DNA from 2 places in the uncultured Acetobacterium sp. genome. Region 2 is predicted to be linked to the other one. Evidence: riboswitches for the same ligand, from Rfam matches in the RefSeq annotation. Region 2 holds a riboswitch; the other holds the start of a gene.
The links. Region 2 has a riboswitch for cyclic di-GMP ahead of QZ998_RS09445 (flagellar hook-length control protein FliK). Riboswitches for the same ligand answer to the same signal wherever they lie in the genome.

Region 1: linked by a shared signal. The riboswitch ahead of QZ998_RS08555 (type II secretion system protein) and the one ahead of QZ998_RS09445 (flagellar hook-length control protein FliK) in region 2 are both predicted to bind cyclic di-GMP.

What each region holds. Positions count from the first base shown of each region.
Region 1 is NZ_CAKMJU010000052.1:21,089-31,498, reverse strand. It holds gene QZ998_RS08560 (hypothetical protein) at 155-553, opposite strand; gene QZ998_RS08555 (type II secretion system protein) at 884-1,456, opposite strand; cyclic di-GMP riboswitch class I at 1,632-1,737, opposite strand; gene QZ998_RS08550 (type IV pilus twitching motility protein PilT) at 2,398-3,453, opposite strand; gene QZ998_RS08545 (type II/IV secretion system protein) at 3,465-5,147, opposite strand; gene QZ998_RS08540 (EAL domain-containing protein) at 5,168-7,333, opposite strand; gene carB (carbamoyl-phosphate synthase large subunit) at 7,532-10,410, opposite strand, start outside.
Region 2 is NZ_CAKMJU010000058.1:37,955-48,364, forward strand. It holds gene QZ998_RS09440 (Na/Pi cotransporter family protein) at 676-2,412, shown strand; cyclic di-GMP riboswitch class I at 2,543-2,627, shown strand; gene QZ998_RS09445 (flagellar hook-length control protein FliK) at 2,947-4,584, shown strand; gene QZ998_RS09450 (flagellar hook capping FlgD N-terminal domain-containing protein) at 4,640-5,062, shown strand; gene QZ998_RS09455 (TIGR02530 family flagellar biosynthesis protein) at 5,176-5,586, shown strand; gene QZ998_RS09460 (flagellar hook-basal body complex protein) at 5,661-7,166, shown strand; gene QZ998_RS09465 (flagellar FlbD family protein) at 7,347-7,541, shown strand; gene QZ998_RS09470 (MotA/TolQ/ExbB proton channel family protein) at 7,572-8,420, shown strand; gene QZ998_RS09475 (flagellar motor protein MotB) at 8,438-9,184, shown strand; gene QZ998_RS09480 (FliM/FliN family flagellar motor switch protein) at 9,225-10,238, shown strand; gene fliY (flagellar motor switch phosphatase FliY) at 10,235-10,410, shown strand, end outside.

The DNA.
Region 1 (10,410 bases), on a different contig from region 2:
TTGCACCTCATTATCCGCGCTCAATTTTCAATGCGGGTATATAGATGCAACTATACCATTATTCCGAACATTTATCAACGTGATTTCTACATCAATATCCATACAAAAGCCGTGGCTCTTTCCCACAGGGGGGCGGCTCTGAAAAAAGTGCTTATTATCTTTCTCTTTCCGCTTCCAGATCGCCAGGGGAATAGGTGGTGACCAGGCCGCCCCGGCGGTAGACAATATAGTCGATGGTGGCATCGCGGTTCTCATCGACCACGGTGATGCTGGCATTCTGATTGACTTCGGCGCCGATTAGCTCAAGCAGGTCTGCCTGAACCGGGACACGGTAGTTGCCGGAAGCCGCAAATTCAATGGCTTTGGCGCGGGCGGCCAGATAAACCAGCTTGGCACTGGCGGCATCGGTGGTTTTTTGAAAGCTGAAGACCAAGCCGCCGATGATCATCACTGCAAAGGCCAGGATAATGACAACCGCTAAAGAAAAACCCCGATCAAAGGCGACGGGTTGATTGTTTTCAGGAGGAAACTGGTATTGGCTGATTGGGTTCAAGGGTGACCTCCGAGGGTTTGAAAAGATGACTGGCTGTGGATTGATAAGCAATGCGAGCTAAAATGATGCAGGTTTATTTTATCACTTTATTTGAAAACTTGGCTTAAATTGGTGTAAAATTTGGATGTTTTGTTCGAAACTTAATTGTTTGGAAAAGTTCTGCTAGTGGGGTTTCTGAACATTAGCTGCGGTTAGCCAGTTCAATGGAGGTTTTAGTCTAAACCGAGCCCTGAAATAAAAAAGCTCCCCATCCCCGCAAACCCGATGACGGGTTTGCGCCTGGGAAGGGGAGATGAACCCTATGGCGCATAGGGTGTGGGATTTATTTTATTACTTCACTGATGCACTGGGTACTAAATCATCTAATTTTAAATCATCTTTCTGGTATGTTATTTTCGTTACTTTACCATTGGCATCAACAAAAACAGTCCAAGCTGAAGTATTAGTACCTGTTGTACCAACTCCAGCAGTAATATCTGTATCTACATAATTCCCCATTGCTTTAGTTGTATCTGGTATTAACGCAAGAGCAGCTTTCTTTGCGGTTGCATCAGCTATTTTATTTGCTGTTAGAAATTTAGCTACTTCAACAGAACCTAAATTAACAGCTTCTAACTCACTAACAACGGTAGGACTTGCAGTTGGAAAAGTGCCTGTGACACCAAGTTTTACAAGTCCATTTGTACTTCCATGTTTTCCATAGTATTCAGTAGCTACTGCCTGTGCAGCTACATAGATTTCTCTCTGTTCTGCAATAGCAGCTTTCTTCTTCGCTTCATTTACAAAACCAATCATTGACGGTATCGTAAACGCCGCCAGCACCGCCAAAATCACCAACACCACAATAATTTCCACCAGGGTAAACCCTTTTCTACTTTTCCGTATGCTGTTAATTAATTCCATTTTCCCACTCCTTATTGTTTTTATTCTTAAGCTCTATATGATCATCCGCGCCTGAAGATGATTTATAAATTAAATTTATTATTAAGACGGTTCTATTTTCTCATAGCATCCATTATTTCGTCTTAATCATTTGCTTGCCGCGGCTTTTGGGGTCAAAAAAAGCCACACTGTACCGTGTGGCAACTGGCTGTCTTGTCTGGCTGGGTTTGCTAACCCAATCCGCTGATGTAGACCCTCTAGTTTTGCGTCACAGGGTTTCCCCTGCTTTGCCTTTATGTTCACATTTGCTTTTATTTTAATTTCAAACTTAATTTTAGTTGAAAGCCTCTGAAAAGCCAAGTAGCTTTGCATGCAGCCTGTTTTTCTTTGGTTTTTGTTGCCAAGGGGATGCGGTTCTTAGATGTAATATCGGCGGTTATGGTTTTTACTTTAGTCTTTTCGCGCCTTAACCCTTGGGTTTTTGAAATGAACGGCGAGATCGCTTTGCTGTTATCTGACTTAGACCCTTTCGCTTTGCGGCTCAGATTTTCAGCTGCCCATGCCTTTATGTTTGATGTTCTTTGTAACTAAAGTTTAAGTTAAACGCTATTAAAAGTCAAGTTAAAACTTTACAAGATGGTTACAACTATGATCTTTTTAAAGATTTTTAATGGCCTGGGATGATTATTTTGTCTGCTATTTTTAATTGTTTCGCTTTGTGAATATATTTCTAATTTATCCGCAGTGTTGCCAGTGAATGGGGGCCGTCGCCAACCTTTACTGAGTTGCGGGCGGTCACGGACCGCCCCTACAAATGATGATCGGCGTTGGTGTTGGGGGCTGGGGTTGGTGGCCAACCTTTACTGCCTTCGGGCGGTTGATAACCGCCCCTACAAACCGGAAATTGGTGGTCTTGCGTAACCTAATAGCGAACCCCGACGAATTGAATTGAGACGATTTTGCTATCTTCCAAAATACTGATTAAACTCCTGCTTATCACTGGCCCATTCGAGGCCGACTTCGTAGCTGATTTTCTGGTCCCGGACCAGCATGGCCAGGTCAGCGTTGAGGGTTTTCATGCCGTCCCGGCCGCCGGTTTGCATGACGGAGGCCAATTGGTGGGTTTTGTTTTCGCGGATCAAATTGAGGACCGCATCGGTACCGATCAGGACTTCCAGGGCGGCCATCCGGCCATCGCCGCCAGCCAGGGGCACCAGCTGCTGGGTGACTACCCCTTTCAAAATGCTGGACAGCTGGGTGCGGATCTGCTGCTGGCTGTGGGGCGGGAAGACGTCGATGATCCGGTCAATGGTATTGGCGGCGCCAATGGTATGGAGGGTCGATAAGACCAGATGACCGGTTTCGGCAGCGGTGACGGCGGCCGAAATGGTTTCGTAGTCGCGCATTTCGCCGACTAGAATGACGTCGGGGTCTTCTCGCAGCGAAGACCGCAGGGCCTGGGCAAAGGAGCTGGCGTCAACGCCGATTTCGCGCTGATGGACAATGCTGCGTTTGTGTTCGTGCTTATACTCAACCGGGTCTTCGATGGTTAAGATATGGACGGCCCGATTGCTATTGATGTAGTCAATCATCGAGGCCAGGGTGGTCGACTTACCGCTGCCGGTCGGACCGGTAATCAGGATCAGTCCCCGCGGCTCAGAAGCCAGCTTGCGGATAATCGGCGGCAGTTTGAGGTCTTCAAAGCTGGGGATGGTATCGTTAAGGAGGCGGATGGCGGCGGCATAGCTGCCCTGTTGTTTATAGACGTTGACCCGCTGCCTAAGCCCTTCCGGGGTGATATGGCAAAAATCGAGATCCTTGCCGGACTCCAGGGTCTTTTGTTCGTCTGCGGTTAGCAGGCTAAAAATCAGGTTTTCGATAATCTGCGGGTTATGGTCAAAATCACTTTGATAAAGCTTGCCGTTTTTGCGAAAGACCGGCGGCAGTTCCCGGGATAAATGAATATCTGAACAATCGTTGCGGCGGCCGTAGTTAACCAGCTCTAAAAAACTTGTCATCACTCTTCTCCCTATTCCACATAATATGATAATTTAAGAAATTCTTCCATCGAGGTGATCCCCTGGATGGTCAGGTTGGAGACGCTTTTGCGCAAGGGGATCAGCCGACCGGTTTCTTCGACATAGCTGTAAATATCCTCGATCGGTTCGCGCCGGGAAATCAAGGTTCGGATATTCTTATCGATGGCCAGAATTTCATGGATGGCGGTTCGGCCTTTGTAGCCGGTATTATTGCAAATATGGCAACCGCGGCCGCGATAGAGGGTGGTCAGCCGTGGTTCTTCGAGCAGCCCTTTTTCAATCTCAGAGGCGGCATAAGCTTGGCGGCAATTGGGACAGATTTTCTTAACCAGACGCTGGGCGACTACCCCGGTTAAGGAGTTGGCGACCATATAGGGTTCGACCCCCATATCCTGAAGGCGGACGACCGCTGAAACGGCGTCGTTGGTATGGAGGGTCGACAGTACCAGATGGCCGGTAATGGCCGACCGCACCGCAATCGAGGCGGTTTCGGAGTCCCGGGTTTCACCAACCATGATGATATCCGGGTCCTGCCGCAGAATCGAACGGAGGCCGACGTCAAAGGTCAAGCCGGCCAGAATGTTGACCTGGGTCTGGTTAATTTTGGCCAGATTCCGCTCGACCGGGTCTTCGATGGTGGCAATATTGACATTGCGCTGGCTGAGCATTTCCAGAATCATATAGAGGGTGGTGGTTTTGCCGCTACCGGTCGGGCCGGTAATATAAACCACCCCATGGGGGCTTTGCAGCATCTGCAGGATTTTTTGATAATCGCTATCATTCATGCCAAATTGACCGGCATGATCAAGTGGTACGTTCATGCTTAAAAAACGCATCACCATTTTTTCGCCGTACACCGTCGGCATACTGGAGCTTCGGACATTCATTTCTACACCATCAATCCGGATCCGAAAGTGGCCATCCTGGGGCACCCGGCGTTCAGCGATATCGAGATTGGACAGGATCTTAATCCGGGCAATCAGCGACTGATGGAGATTATTGGCCAGGGTCAGATAATCAACAATCAGGCCATCGATCCGCAGCCGGATAATCGTTTCTTTTTCAAAGGGCTCGATATGAATATCGCTGGCGCCGGCATTATGACCTTTTAACAGGACTGAATTGACCAGATTGACAATCGGCGCATCGCCCTCGTTGGTCAAAATATCCTCAACAAAAGATAGACTACTGCCCTCGACGGTTTTATTGGCCGCCGAGGCGGCCTTTCTCGCTTCGATTTCAGTATAGGATTTACGGATCGCTTCAAGGATTACTTCTCTTGTTGAGAGCACCACATCGATGTTCATATTGGTAATTAGCCGTAAATCTTCAATCGCATAAAAATCCAGCGGATCATTCATGGCCACGACCAGATGATTGTTTTCTTGAGCAATCGGAAGCAGGGTATATTTAAAGGCAATATTTTGGGGGATCTTTCCGGCCGCATCCAAATCGATGGCGGTGTCATTTAAATCCAGCACCAGCACATTGAGTCGTTTGGACAGCGCCTCCAGCAATTGCGCCTCGGTAACGTAGCCATAGTCAACCAGAATCGCCCCCAGCCGCTTGCTTTTGTCGACCTTTTGATAGGCCAGTGCTTCCTGGAGCTGTTCTTCCTTAATAAAGCCGGCGTTAATTAAGATATCACCGATACGAATGTTTTTAGTTTCCATTATTTTCCTCTTCCCAAAGATCAGGCATTATTAAAAATTTGCTGCTCAAATTCAGCCACCGGCATCGGCTTGCCAAAATAGTAGCCCTGGATAATATCACAGCCGAGGGTTCTTAGCATCTCGACCTCTGCTTTTGTTTCAATCCCTTCGGCAACGACCCCCATGCCCAGTTTTTTGATCAAATTGATGGTCGCTTCAACAACGATATAATTTTGTTGGCGTTTGAGATGGCTGTTAAAAAAGCCCTGATCCATCTTAATCACATCGAGGGGCAGGCAACCGAGCAGGTTGATCGAAGAATAACCCGAACCAAAGTCGTCCATGGCCATTTTAAAGCCATAATCCTGGAAGGCCTGACCAATTTCGATCATCCGGTCGACATCCTCAAAGATACTCGATTCAGTCAGCTCAATTTCCAGGCTACCGCGATGGATGCGGTACTGATTGGTAATGCTTAAAACCCGCTCAATAAAATCGCTCTGCTTGAGGTTTTTTCGCGACAGATTGACCGACACCGATATTTCCGGATATTTTTTTGCTTCCCAGCTTTTTAGCAGTTTACAGACCTCTTCTAACATAAACATATCGAGCTTTCTGATAAAGCCGGTTTGTTCAAAAATAGGAATAAATTCACCTGGCGAGATCAACCCCTTTTCAGGATGCCGCCAACGCACCAGCGCTTCACAGCCGCAATAGGCATTGAGATGCAGATTATACTTGGGTTGCAGATACATCTCAAACTGATTGTTTGCCAGGGCATCTTCCATCTGATCGATAATTTCTTTTTCATCGCCAATTTTCTTGCGAAAGGCATCGGAATAGAAAAACCACAGCTGATTATCAGCGGTTTTAGCGGCAATCCGCGCCATATTGGCCTTTTCTCTGATTTTATCAAGATTCCCATTGCGATCCTCAATAATATAAATACCGAAGCGACAGGAAAGCCGTTCTTTAATACCTATCGCTTCTCTTTCACTATTTAAGACGCCCATAAATTCTTTAATCCGCCGGGTGATTTTATCCTGATCCTCACACAGACAGAGAATCGCAAAATGATCGCCGGATACCCGGGCATAGGTTTCAAGCTTGGCCGTCCGATCCTGTAAGATCTTCCCGACCATCTGGAGCACCTGGTCGCCCTTTTCATGGCCATATTCTTCATTAATAAAGCGAAAGCGGTCAATATCAAAGGTCAGCATCGCACACTGACCCTGATTTTTCACCTCCAGGATCTCCCTGGCTTCCTGCTTAAATTTCTGCCAGTTATTGCCGCCTGTGACATCATCAACATAGGCAATCCGCTCCAACCTTTTTTTGGCGCGATTCTGATAAAAGAGAATAATCATAAAGAGCAGCGTAATCGCCAGCAGGTCGGCCACAATCAGCATCAGCGAGTACCAGCTGATCTGCCTGGTTTGGGCGCTGACCACTTTAGTCGGCACTCCCGTCATCAAATACCAGTCATTAATGGCCAGTGGTTTGTAAATCACATGCCGTTCCATCCCCCCATAAAAACTGGTATAGCTGCCACGCTTGCCGGTTTTCATGTTTTCAGTGATGGTTTCTAAGCGGTCGCCATCTCTGATCTCTGCTCTTTTCAGGGTTTCTAGGATATTATCGAACTCGCCGGGGCTGTTTACATGTAAGGATGATACCACCCGATCGCCATTGGCCTTAACAATATAAGAATAACCCTGGTTGGCAAAGCTGCCGACTTCCAGGTACTTTTTGAAATTTTCGGTTTCCGCCGAAGCCAACAGCAATGCCACCACCTGGTTTTCGCGAAAGATCGGGACTGCATAAACATTAATCAGTTTTCCATCGGTGTAGTCGATGATGGTATCGGATACGGTTGGTTTCCCTTTGCTGGCTTCCTGAAAATAGGTTCGCTCTGAAACATTTAAAAACATCCCGTCAGTTGTGACCGTATCGCCATTAAGCAGTGCCACCCCCATCCGCTTGTAATGATTTTCTGTGGCTGCCATGGTAACGAGGCGCAGCATCTGAGTCTGATCAAAATTGCCGCTGGCTTCAATTAGCTTACTGGCGGTGATTAAGTTTTCCAGCTCATTATCAACCTTGCCTTGAACCAGATTAGCTCCCTGGTTGGCTACCTCTGACAAATATAATAAGGTCTGCTTTTTTAAGGCGTTGTTGATCAATACTACATAGTACCAGCTCAGCATAAAAAAAAGAATAACAGTTAAAAGGGCTATAAAGCTGGCTTTGACTTTTCTGGACTTTATGTTCATCTCTCTGTTATCCCTTCACTTATTTTTTTCGATCTTTACAGTTGTTTTCATTCTACCAAATAAAAAGAACTTATTCAATGGTCTTGAATAAGTTCTTCTCTTAAAAGCGCCTAAAAATTTCGTTTAAAAAATTTATTGAATTTTTTTGATGTCAACCAAGTCGATCTCAGCCATGGTGCGGTTGGATTTTAAGCAATCCAAGAGCGCTTGAGCGGTGTCTAAGGAGGTCAGCAGGGCAATTGAGGTTTCGACACATTTTCGGCGCATCCGGACATCGTCATAATGGGGCATCCGACCCTTGCTGGAGGTCGAAATGACGTAGTTGAGCTTACCGCTTTCAATTAAATCACCGATGTTTGGCTTGCTTTCAGCCAGCCGGCGCACTACCTTGGTGGGGATATTATTTTCGCTGAGGATCAGCGCCGTTCCGACGGTTCCGTAAATAACAAAGCCCATTTCGTGGAATTGGCGACCGATTTCGACAATCGCTTCTTTATCGCGATCTTTAACGGTCAGCAGGACTCCGCCAGACCGTTCCATGCTGCGACCGGAAGCGACCAGGCCTTTATAGAGGGCATCGGCAAAAGTTTTGGCGACCCCTAAAACTTCGCCGGTCGATTTCATTTCTGGTCCTAACTGGGTGTCAACGTCCTGCAGTTTAGAGAAACTAAAGACCGGCACCTTAACGGCCACATAGTCGCCTTCGGGGTGGAGCCCCGGGGCATAACCCAGGTCAGCCAGCTTATCGCCGAGCATCATTTTAGTGGCAATGTTGACCATTGGAATATCGGTCACCTTAGAAATATAGGGTACCGTTCGCGATGAACGGGGATTGACTTCGATGACGTAGACTTCCTCTTCATAAATTACATATTGAATATTGACCATCCCGACAATATCCAGTGCCTTGACCAGGCGGCCGGTGTAGTCAATGATGGTATCGCGGGTCCGTTGATCAAGCGTTTGCGGCGGATAGACCGAAATCGAATCGCCGGAATGAACGCCGGCTCGTTCAATATGCTCCATGATTCCCGGGATCAGGTAGTTTTCACCATCGCTGATGGCATCGACTTCGACTTCTTTGCCCATCAGATATTTATCAATCAGGACTGGATTTTCCAGGGCGATGGTGGTGATAATATCCATATATTCTACCACGTCTTCACTCTCGTAGGCGATGATCATGTTCTGCCCACCCAGTACATAAGAAGGCCTAAGCAGGACTGGAAAGCCTAAGCGTTCGGCTACTTCGACCGCTTCGGCGGTGGTATAAACGGTCTCGCCTTGGGGTCTTCGGATCTGGCAGGATTCGAGCAGCTGATCAAAGACTTCGCGGTCTTCGGCGGCATCAATATTAGCTGGCGAGGTGCCCAGTACCGGCACTCCCATTTCTTCTAAATAACGGGTCAGTTTGATGGCGGTCTGGCCGCCAAACTGCACAATCGCACCGATTGGTTTTTCGGTTTCGACCACCGAGCGGACATCTTCTTTGGTCAGCGGTTCAAAATAGAGGCGGTCTGAGGTGTCATAGTCGGTCGAGACGGTTTCCGGGTTGTTGTTAATAAAAATTGCTTCATAGCCTTTTTCCCGCAGCGCCCAGGCACAATGCACCGAACAATAGTCAAACTCGATCCCCTGGCCAATCCGAATCGGGCCGGAACCAAGCACTAAAACCCGGTCTTTGCCGGTGGGATGTTCTTCGATAAATAAGGCCGCTTCATTTTCTTTGTCGCGGGTTGAATAAAAATAGGGAGTCTTAGCCGTAAATTCGCCGGCACAGGTATCAACCATTTTGTAAGAAGCATAGGTTTTAAGCGCTTCATTGATCTTTTCTCCTGATAATTCTTCAATCGTTTTATCGAGAAAACCGATTTCCCGGGCTACCCGAACCCGCTCTTCGGTTAAACCGAGGTTAGCCAGATCTTTTTCCATCACGGCCAGATGACGGAGCTTATCTAAAAACCACTTGTCAATTTTGGTAATGGCAAAGATGGTATCGAGGGCAACCCCGCGCTTGATCGCTTCATAAACAACAAAGCAACGTTCATCATCGGAATCCCCGAGCATCTTCATGATCTCTTCATCGCTGGCCTCGACCAACTTTTCGGTGGTCAAGGTTTCCATCCCCAATTCAATCGAACGGATCGCCTTCATCATGGCATGCTCAAAACTGGAGCCAATCGACATGATTTCCCCGGTGGCCTTCATCTGGGTGCCAAGCGTCCGTTTAGCATAAACAAATTTATCAAATGGCCACCTGGGGAACTTAACGACAATGTAATCCAGTGCCGGTTCAAAACAGGCGGTGGTGGTGCCGGTGACCTCATTGGTGATCTCATCAAGTGAGAAACCAACGGCGATCTGAGTCGCCACCTTGGCAATCGGATAGCCAGTCGCCTTTGACGCCAGTGCCGACGACCGCGACACCCGGGGGTTAACCTCGATCACGGCATAATTAAAGTTTTCCGGATTCAGGGCAAACTGACAATTACAGCCGCCTTCAACCTTCAGTGCCGATATAATTCGCAGCGCCGAAGTCCTTAGCATCTGGTATTCTTTATCACTGAGGGTTTGACAGGGTGCCACCACAATCGAGTCGCCGGTATGGATCCCGACCGGGTCAAAGTTTTCCATACTACAAACGGTGATGACATTGCCTTTGGCATCGCGGATCACTTCAAATTCGATTTCTTTCCAGCCGGCGATCCCTTTCTCAACCAAAATTTGATGGATCGGCGACAAGCGAATGCCGTGGGTGGCAATTTCTTCTAATTCCTGCTGGTTGGCCGCAATCCCGCCGCCGGTGCCGCCTAAGGTAAAGGCCGGCCGGACAATCACCGGGTAGCCGATGGAGGCGGCAATACGGACCGCATCTTCAACCGTTAGCACCACTTCAGAGGGAATACAGGGCTCGCCGATTTCACGCATCATATCCTTAAAGGCCTGACGGTCTTCGGCTTTTTCAATGGTTTCCAGATTGGCGCCTAGTAGCTTAACGTCATGGGCGGCTA
Region 2 (10,410 bases):
ACGGTATAACCGCGGTTCCACCCAAGTTGTCTGCTACTAGAGCAAACCACCTTATGCTTTAACGAATTTCACGTCAACCAATAACCCGTTCACCTGAGGTGGTGAGGCAGTGGCTGCAGCTCAAAAAGTGCCGTTCATCGGGTTTGATTACAGATCTTGCACCATCATCTGCTCGCTTTAAATCTTTGACCCATTGATTATTCTTTTCTCAACGCCTTTGATATTAAGTTGAATTCTGATTCGTGTAAATGTTGCTAGTATAAATGCTAGCAGTTTAAAAGCTAGAACTAAGTTGAAGGATATCAAAAAGAAATGGCACTGTCAAGCTATAATTTGTATTTGTGTCAAATTGAAATGGGTTACAATTGTAATCCAGGGTAACTAATATTAATCCTTTGTGCAATATTAAGTAAATAAATCATAAAAAAATGAAAAAAAGATTCTCATTGTGTTAACTTAGTGTTAAAATGACGTTAATAAATGATTAAGAAAGATGAAAAGCAAAAAAGATAGTTATCCTGGTGAATCAAAGAAACGAGAAGATTAGACACACAGTGGTCTAATCTTTAATTATGAAGGGCGAACATGTCGATCAACTCAAACGGCTTGAGGGTCGCCTGAATTCTGCACTGGCTGGTATAAGGACTCAATTTTTGATATTTTTTGGAGGAAAAAATGACGTTAGAAATGCTGATTGGTCTCTTTGGAGGCTTGGGGTTATTCGTTTTTGGGATGCACATGATGAGCGACGGTTTAAAAACTTTGGCCGGCACAAAAATGAAAAAGCTGCTGGAAGTATTAACCAACAATAAGCTTAAAGCGATCCTGGTTGGGACGGTGGTAACGATGATTGTCCAGAGTTCCAGTACCACCACGGTGATGGTGGTCGGCTTTGTCAATGCGGCGCTGATGACGCTGACTCAGGCGGCTGGGGTTATTTTAGGTGCAAATATTGGGACGACTGTCACCGCTCAGTTGATCGCTTTTAATGTGACGGAGATAGCACCAGTTTTCATTGGATTTGGAGCACTGATTACACTCTTTAGTACCAAAAAAAAGAATCGGGAATTGGGAAGCATTGTTCTGGGCTTCGGAATTCTATTTTTTGGGATTGCAGCGATGTCAACAGCAATGGAACCTTTGCGAGAAAGCGAAGATTTCATTTATCTCTTGTCGACCTATGGGAAGAATCCTCTCTTAGGCGTCCTCATCGGAACTTTAATTACTGGTATCATTCAAAGCAGTAGCGCTTCTATCGGCTTACTCCAGGCGCTGGCTCTTTCTGGTGTTTTTGTCAGCATTGGCGGAACCGGGGCGATCCAGATTTGCATACCAATCCTTATTGGTACCAATATTGGTACCTGCGTTACCGCTTTGCTGTCCTGTATCGGAACATCCACGGCAGCAAAAAAAGCCGCCTTTATCCACCTTTTTGTCAATATCTTCGGGGCTATCTGGGTGATGGTCTTATTTGCCATCATGGATAGTACGCTGGCAGTCAATCCGGTTTATGAATTCATCATCGGGATTTCCGGCTCATTGATCAATGGCGACGGTGATATGGTGCCTAACGTGGCACGTCAGATCGCGATGGCGCATACCTTGTTTAATGTTGCCAATACCATCGTCCTGTTCCCGATCATCGGCTATTTTGTTAGCTTTCTGGATCGTGCTTATCCGGAAAAAGAAGAAGAACGCGGTTTGCAGCTCGATGACCGGCTGTTTAATAACCCCTCGGTCGCTTTGGGTCAGGTTGTCAGAGAAACCAATCGACTGGCTGAAATGAGTTTTAAAAATTTCCGAGTCGCCTGTGAATCGATCATGGATGGTAATGAAAAACTGGTTGAGGAAGTGGTTAAACGGGAAGAACGAATCGATGAGTTCCAACAGGGAATTGTCGAATATTCGGTAAAATTATCCAACGAAAACATGTCAGAAGAAGAGAATGATCGCCTCGCCTTTATTCTGAAAGGGAGCCATGATCTGGAGCGAATTGGCGATCACGCGATGAACATTGGCGAATTGGCGGAAGTGCGGGCGACCAATAAGATTATCTTTAGTGATTTGGCCAATCAGGAAGTATTAGATTTAATTAGTTTAACCAATAATACCCTTCGAGATATGGTAGAATTAATGGAAACAGAAGATATAGCGCTGTGCTATAAAATTCTCGATGAAGAAGAAGAAATTGACGAAATGACAGAAAATTTAAAGGATGATCATATCCGCCGATTAAACGAAGGCGTCTGTAATCCTTATGCTGGCGTCATCTTTTTAGATCTACTAACAAATATTGAGCGGGTCGGCGACCATGCCTCAAATATCGCCCAGGGGATTCTGGGGCTCAAGCTTCATAAGGGGCTGATTACCCAGAGTCAATTTAATAATGAAACGAAGGATCAAGACGCATAAAATTAGGTCAGATCAGTGTCACAAGCGATCGCTGTAAACACGCCTAAAGCGTGGCTGTTAGATGTTTTTTATCTTAAGGAAAGGACAATTTGCATTGACAGTCGGGGTTAAATAGAGTAATATTAAAACAACATAATATTGGCATACTTATTGAAAAGTAAGGGCGCAAAACTATAGGGTCTAAATACAGTGTTATATGACAGCCAGTTGCAAAAATGATAACTATCAAAAGCAGCGGCCTTGTCGTTGCTTTTTTGTTTAAACGACCGCGATTAATCGATAAATGAGAAATAGACCATCGCCAGAAATTAAAATCGCTTAAATTGCTTGCAAAGTAATAAAACATTAATATATAATTATTATAAGTATGTCTCTTTAACCGTATCATCGTGTTATTTTTATGGGATACTTGATTGGCAAGGGTTATATCAGTCCATCGGACTGTAATATAATATCAGAGCATTAAATCGTTCTGGTTTGTTCCAGGGCAATGATGTTCTGGACAATAGTCAATTTTACGAAGGGAGGTAGGCAATGAATTTCGAGTTTCAATCGACTGGAAAGTCGACATTGAATGGGCTGCGAGGAATTGGCAAAAAAGCTGATAGTTCCGCAACCCAACACGCAAAAGGCCAGGAAAAAAGTGCCCAGTTTAGAGATCTGCTCGATCGCTCAAAACAGGATATCAGGCAGGCAGATACGCAATTGGAGAAAGCGCGGGGGAATCCGAAAGAGACCGATTCAACCACACATAGCAATCGACGGGAAAACAAACAAGCCGTCACAGATCGCCTTGAAGCCAGATCTAAGGAAAGTCCCTCAGGGGAAGCCGTAACGGAAGAAGCAAAGCGCGAAGGCAAGCAATTAAGCGATCCTTTACTAACACTTGAACTGTCGCAAATGATTAGCATGCAGAATTTACAAGGAGGTGTTGATCCATCCTTAGCAGGACTTGATCTGAGACTTGATCTAAAACTGGGACAGGGAGAAATGACAATTCCCGAAGTTCTTAGCAATCAGGAACAAGTGAATCAGTTAGCCGAGATCAGTGGTCAATGGCAAACGACACCAGAGTTAGAGATTTTACCAGAGTTAGAGATTCTACCAGACTTTAATGAGATGGGTGATGCTAAATTTCAGGTTTTGAACCAAAATCTAGCAATGACCGAAAATCTGGACGCTGCAGCTTTACCGGGATTGTCAGGAATAATCGAGTCTGAATTGGTGGCCAGTAAAGATATCACAAAGGACATCAGTAATCAAATCAATGATACACCGGAGCTGATTGGCCAAACAAAGGCTGAAGTTTTACCGAAGTTGTCAGCGACAACGGAAGCTGAATTGGCGGCCGTAAAAGTTATCGGTAATCAAGTCAATGATGTTCAGGAAGAGGTTAGTCAAACAAACAAAGGCGATGATCAAAGGCAAAGTACCAATAATAACCCTGAAGATATTCAATTAGCAGAGCGCTTAACGGTGTTTAATCGAGCAGTTTCAACTGATCAGGTCGAGTTAGCAGATGAAGTCGAATTAACGATTAATTCCAAACCAGAACAAACAGAAAATGTTCAGAAAAACCCGATCAACCAGACCGAAAACCAAACCCTTGGTGAACACGGCCTTCAAGACCTGAGTTTAAGGGGTATCACAACAAACACAGGCTCAGAAGTTCAGCAAAGTAACAAGGTCGAGCTTGCACACCAGGTCGAGCAGAAAATTCTTTACAATTTTGAACCCAATAAGCCAATGACATTGCAGATGACGCTGTCGCCTGATAACTTGGGTGATATTGATATTAAACTGAGCTATAATCAGGGCAAGTTGATCATTGATATTATGGCAGCAAGCTTGGAAACCCAAAAACTATTGGGAGATCAAATCAATCATTTGGTACGTGGTTTGGCTCTGCAAAATGTAAAAGTTGAAACGGTGAACCTGAATACAGCGGTGGAAGCCACTGAAAATGGTGAAAGTATGAGTTCGCTATTAAATGATGGCTCGCAATTTTCACACCACCAACACAACTCACCCTTAAAGGAACATTATTTGGGTAAGGGAAGCCTTCATAATAATCGCTTTAATAACGAACTTGAAGACAGCAACGATGAACTGATCAGTCTGGCTCAAAATCTTCAGTACCAAGGCCAGCGACGAATTAATTATTTAGTATAAGTACTTAATTTTATGAGTGCTTTGTAAAAGTTTTAGTACATAAGGAGGAAGAATTATGGCTACTGATAGCATTAACAATTATCTCAGTACGGCAGCAACAACGGCAACAACGACAGCTGCCCAGACCAAAAAAAGCGGCACATCTTTGAACATGGATGACTTTTTAAAACTGATGGTTGCCCAGCTTCAGAATCAAGACATGAATAATACTGCCGACACATCCCAATACACAACCCAAATGGCGCAGTTTTCAATGGTTCAGGCATTAACCGATTTAACCGAGCTTTCAAAAACAACCTATAGTCTTAGCATGATTGGTAAAGAAGTGACATTGGCAGAAAGCAAAGCAGACGGCTCGCTCAATGTGATTACGGGAACCGTAGAAGGCGTTAATCTTTTTAATGGCGACGCCCAAATTATTGTCAATGGTGCCAATTATCCGATGACTAGTGTAATGGAAGTCGGGCTGGCAAAATAATAAACAAAGTTAATCAGTAAAATTATAGTTAGCAAAAATATGTTTTAAAAGTTTATTATTATATAAATCAAGAATAAGCGAATTTAACAACCTGTTAAAAAAGAGGTGATAGAATGGCTGATAGAATCAATGGAAATTACTACCGTTTGAATGATGCAATCATACGCCAGGCGGAAAAATTATCCGGCACTGCAAATCAGAAAACCACAGCCAACGGGATAAAAAAAACCGAAACCAGTTTTAACGAACTGCTCAATCAGCAGCTTAATAATACCGTCACATTTACAAAACATGCCAACATCAGAAAAGAACAGCGAAATATCGCCGTGTCTGAAACTGATCTTGAAAAACTAGGCGATGCCTGTGAAAAAGCCCAGCAAAAAGGGATTGGCAATGCTTTAATCATGATGGATAATTCGGCATTTATTGTCAATGCAGCGGATAAACGGGTGATTACCGTAATGGACAAAAACGAACTGAAAAATAAACTATTCAATGATATTGATGGTGCCGTATTTATATAGTTGGACCTCGATGAGGAAACTATCAAGCTTTGACCGACAGATAAGCTTGAGGCGGCACAGAAAGGATTAACAAAATGATCAGATCTTTATACTCAGGAATTTCCGGGATGGCTGCCCATCAAACCAAATTAAACGTGCTTGGTAATAATATTGCCAATGTTAACACCTACGGCTTTAAATCCAGCCGGGTGGTCTTTAGCGATGTTTTATACCAAAATTTATCAACTGCCACCGGAGCAACTGCTGAAAACGGCGGCACCAATGCCAGTCAGCTGGGTTATGGAACCAAGGTAGGCAGCATTGATATGATGAACACCATTTCATCGGGCGCATCAACCGGCCGAGCTCTGGATGTCTATATTGCCGGAGAGGGATATTTGGCTGTACAGCCGACCGCTGGAGCCAACCGCTATACCCGGGTTGGTAATTTAAAATTTGATGCTTTGGGAAACTTAACCGATGGCGGTGGTAGCAAGGTGATGGGGATTCCGCTGGATGCCGATGGCAACCCGGTTCTAAACCCCAATGGCACATTAGCAGTTGAAGAGCTACAAGCGATTAATGTTCCGCCTGCAGAACTGGAAAAATATACCGGGATTACCATCGGTAAATCCGGAGAGATTACCGGGATCAGAGCTGGCGATCCAGAATTTACAGCGGCACCCGGTTTTGCATCTATAACAGCCAATATTCCCGCTACATCAAATTACACGGGAAAGATCAGTATTGAAACGGTCGCAGGACCGGATGTTACTTATACAACTAATCCTGATCCAATAATTGCTGCTGAGCTCGTAAATGCTAGTGTTGCTGTTACTGTGGATGCAGCAGAAGATATTATCGGCGATATCACCATCACAAAATCAGGAACAGCCGCTTTACCAGTCTACACCCTGAATTATAAACAAAAGGATGGGACAGTTAAGGAGATAACTGGTACTGATGCAGCAACACCACCAGAGATAGAGTTTTTAGGTCTTCCAGGTACTACGACTGTAACAGTTGGGGATCCCACGAAACTAACATTTTCAGGAACCACTCCATATATACTTGGCACCGTCACTGCAGATACCATGGATGTAACCGCGACGGTTTACGATAAAGGTGGCGTAGCATATACCTTTACAAGAACGATGACTCGTGCTACCGATACAAGCTTAACCCTAGGTGATCCTGCGGCACCGGATCTTTTGCAAGACATTACTCTAAATTTTGATCCCGCAAAATTTTTTGCAGTCGGTACAGTAACTGATACGACCATCGGAGCCATCGAAACCGGCAGCGACAAACCCGTCACCCTCGGCTACCTGGCCATTGCCAAGTTTGCCAATACCGACGGCCTACTTCAAGATGGTAACGGCTATTTTATGGAATCAGCCAACTCCGGCCAGGCGATTGCCTCAAAGGCCGGAACCAACGGCACTGGCGGAACCCAATCGGCCAATCTGGAAATGTCCAACGTCGATCTGTCCCAGGAATTTACCGATATGATTATTGCCCAACGTGGTTTTCAGGCAAACTCGCGAATTATCACCGTTTCGGATTCAATATTGGAAGAATTGATTAATTTAAAACGATAGTTTATAATAAAACAGTTCACCCGAAGGAGAAAACTCCTTCGGGTAGAACTTTTTAACCGGTCAGTCACCAAATGGGTGGTTCACTCATTTGGTGACTGACTGCCGACTGACAGGAAATCGAGAAATAGTACTGTTTAGTTGATGCTCTTAATAATAAAAACTATATTTTAAGGTGAAAATATGATAGAATTGACAAGATTGAACAAACAAAAGAATGAAAAATTTTTGCTGAATTGTGAAATTATTGAAGTCATTGAAGAAAAACCGGATACCACGATTCGACTGATGAACGGTAAACACTATGTGGTTAACGAGAGTTCAGCCCAGGTCCTTTCAAAGATCATCGCATACAAACGCAGTATTTTTAGCCGTTAAAAACTAAATTCTGACAGGAAGTATAAATTTATGGAAATTACAACAATCATTGCCTATGTCCTAGTCATTTTTACCATGCTTTTCGGGATGACCTTTGGAGCAACCGGCTTTAATTTTGGTGCGCTGGCAAACTTTATTAATGTGCAGAGTATTTTTATCACGATTGGTGGAACGTTTTTTGTTTTGCTGGCCGCCTTTCCGATTAAGTCATTTATGCATATCCCAAAACACTTGAAGATGATTTTCTTTAAGAACAAACAAGATCCAGCCGAGTATGTTGAAATTTTGACTGAGCTTTCCAAAGAGGCCAGACGAAAGGGACTCTTGGCACTAGAAGCCAAGGCGGCAGACATTCAGGATGAGTTTTTAAAGGAAAGTGTTTTGCGAATTGTTGATGCCATTGAGCCGGATAAGCTGCGATCGTGGTTTGATCAGAAAATAGACTATATCTCGGCCAGAAATGATGAAGAACGTAAGCTTTATGATATGGGTGCAGCCCTGGGACCGGCTTTTGGGATGATTGGAACCCTGATTGGATTGATCAATATGTTAAAAAACATGAGTTTTGAAGGTGGTGCCAGCACCCTGGGGTCGGATATGTCGGTGGCACTGATCACCACGCTTTATGGTTCAATGTTAGCCAATACACTGTTTATGCCGATTTCCAATAAGCTCGAAATAGCCCAGGAACGCGATCTGCTGATCAAAGAGTTGGTGATTGAGGGTGTCGTGGCCATCAAAGAAGGCGAAAACCCTAAATATATCCAGGATAAACTGATGAACTTTTTGACCGAGGCAGAAATTAAAAAAGCGAGTGGTGAGCAACCCGAAAAAGGTGGCAAAGCAAAAGGTAAAAAAGGAAAAGCTGTTGAAAAATAAAAATAGGGGTATACAATATGGGAAAGCGCAGTAAGAATAAAAAAGCGGTCAATAAAGACGCCTGGCTGAATACCTATGCAGATATGATCACCCTGATTTTAGTTTTTTTCATCCTGCTTTTTTCGATGTCGACTATTGATGCCGAAAAGTATAAAAAACTGGTTGAAATTTTTAATCCTTCAGAGGTATTTGAGACAACTGGAAGTGCAACAGAGTCAGATGGAGCGACTTCTCCGAATGAAGACATCACTGTCGAGGAAATTGTCGATCTCGAAGACCTCTACCAATACTTGAGTCAGTATACCAAAGAGAACGGTCTGGATAATGCAGTCAGCATCGAAAAACATGAACAAGCCGTTTCGATCAAGTTTATGTCATCGATCTTTTTCGAGCCGGATAGTGCCCGGATCAAAGCTGGCGGTCAACAGATTTTAGGAGATATTGGTCTGGCCTTTAAGGCTGTCGAACCAACTGTTAAGTCGATCCGGATTGACGGACACACCGCCCAGGCAGATTCACCGGTAGACGACCGGGATTTATCGAGCAATCGCGCCAATGAAGTGTTGCGCGTTTTTCAGAATGGTTATATCAGTGATCCCTCAAAATTGTTATCAGTAGGATTTGGTCAATATCGTCCGATCGCACCAAACGATACCGAAGCAAACCGCGCCCAGAATCGTCGGGTTGAAATTATTATTTCCGAAACCGATGATTTCTTTAGCAACATATCAACAGGAAGCAATACCGAATCAGTTGCACCCTAGCGTTCAAATGTAACAAAAGACAATAACGAGGAGAACAAAGATGGCAGAAATTCTTTCGCAAAGTCAAATTGATAGCCTTTTAAGCAGCTTAATCAGCGGCAAAGACGAGCCGGAAGCGCCAAGCACGAGTTCGGGCAAAAAGGTTAAAGACTATGATTTTAGAAGACCCAAGCTTTTTACAAGAGAGCAGCTCAAACACCTTTTCAGTATTTATGAAAATTATGCCCGGCTGGTGTCTTCTCATATAACCGGAGTTCTGCAAACCTATAGTTTAGTAGAAATTATTGAAGTGGAAGAACAGCAATACTATGAATTTAATAATGCCCTTCCTGACTCGGTACTGATGGGTCTGATCGATTTTGATATTAAGGACAGTGAGGATGAAGAAGATCTGGTCATCATGGATATTTCTAAGGACGTCGGGTTTTGCAGTTTTGACCGGCTTTTGGGTGGTTCAGGAAAGCCGCTTAAAGAAGATCGCGAATTTACCGAAATAGAAATTGGCGTCATGGAATATTTTTACCGGGGGATGATCAACCTGATGAAAAATGTCTGGTTTGATTACCTGGAGATCGCACCACGCTTGATGAAAATTGAGACCAATTCGCGAATTCTTCAGGGTATTGGGGCTGATGAGAATGTCGTCATCATTGTCATGAGCATCAAGGTCAATGAAACAATGGGAAAGATAAATATTTGTATCCCGGCAACGACATTGGATATGCTCTTCAAAAAGAAGATGTCTCAGACCAAGAAAAATATCAAAAGGGGCGATCATCTGGCCGAAGAAAAAAGGCGGCTAAATATTATCAATGAAATCAGAAAAACCGAATTGGAAATTAAGGGTGTGTTAGGCGAAACTGAAGTCATCTCTCAGGATATTTATGAACTGGAAGTGGGCGACATCATCAAGCTCAACAAACCGGCCAATTCGCTGGTTGATATTGTTGTCAATGACGAAGTGTGGTTTAGAGGAGAAATGGGAGATTATAAAAATAAAAGAGCAATCCAGATAAAAGAGCTTAATGAGAGAGGAAGTGAACTATTCATATGACAGACGCAGTCGTGAATCCAGATGCATTAACCAGCATGGAAGTAGATGTCATCGGTGAAGTGATGAACATCAGTATGGGGACAGCTGCAACAGCGATGTCGACCATCTTAAATACCAAGGTAAACATAACTACCCCAAGAATTGAAACAATCGGAGTAGACGCTTTTGAGTT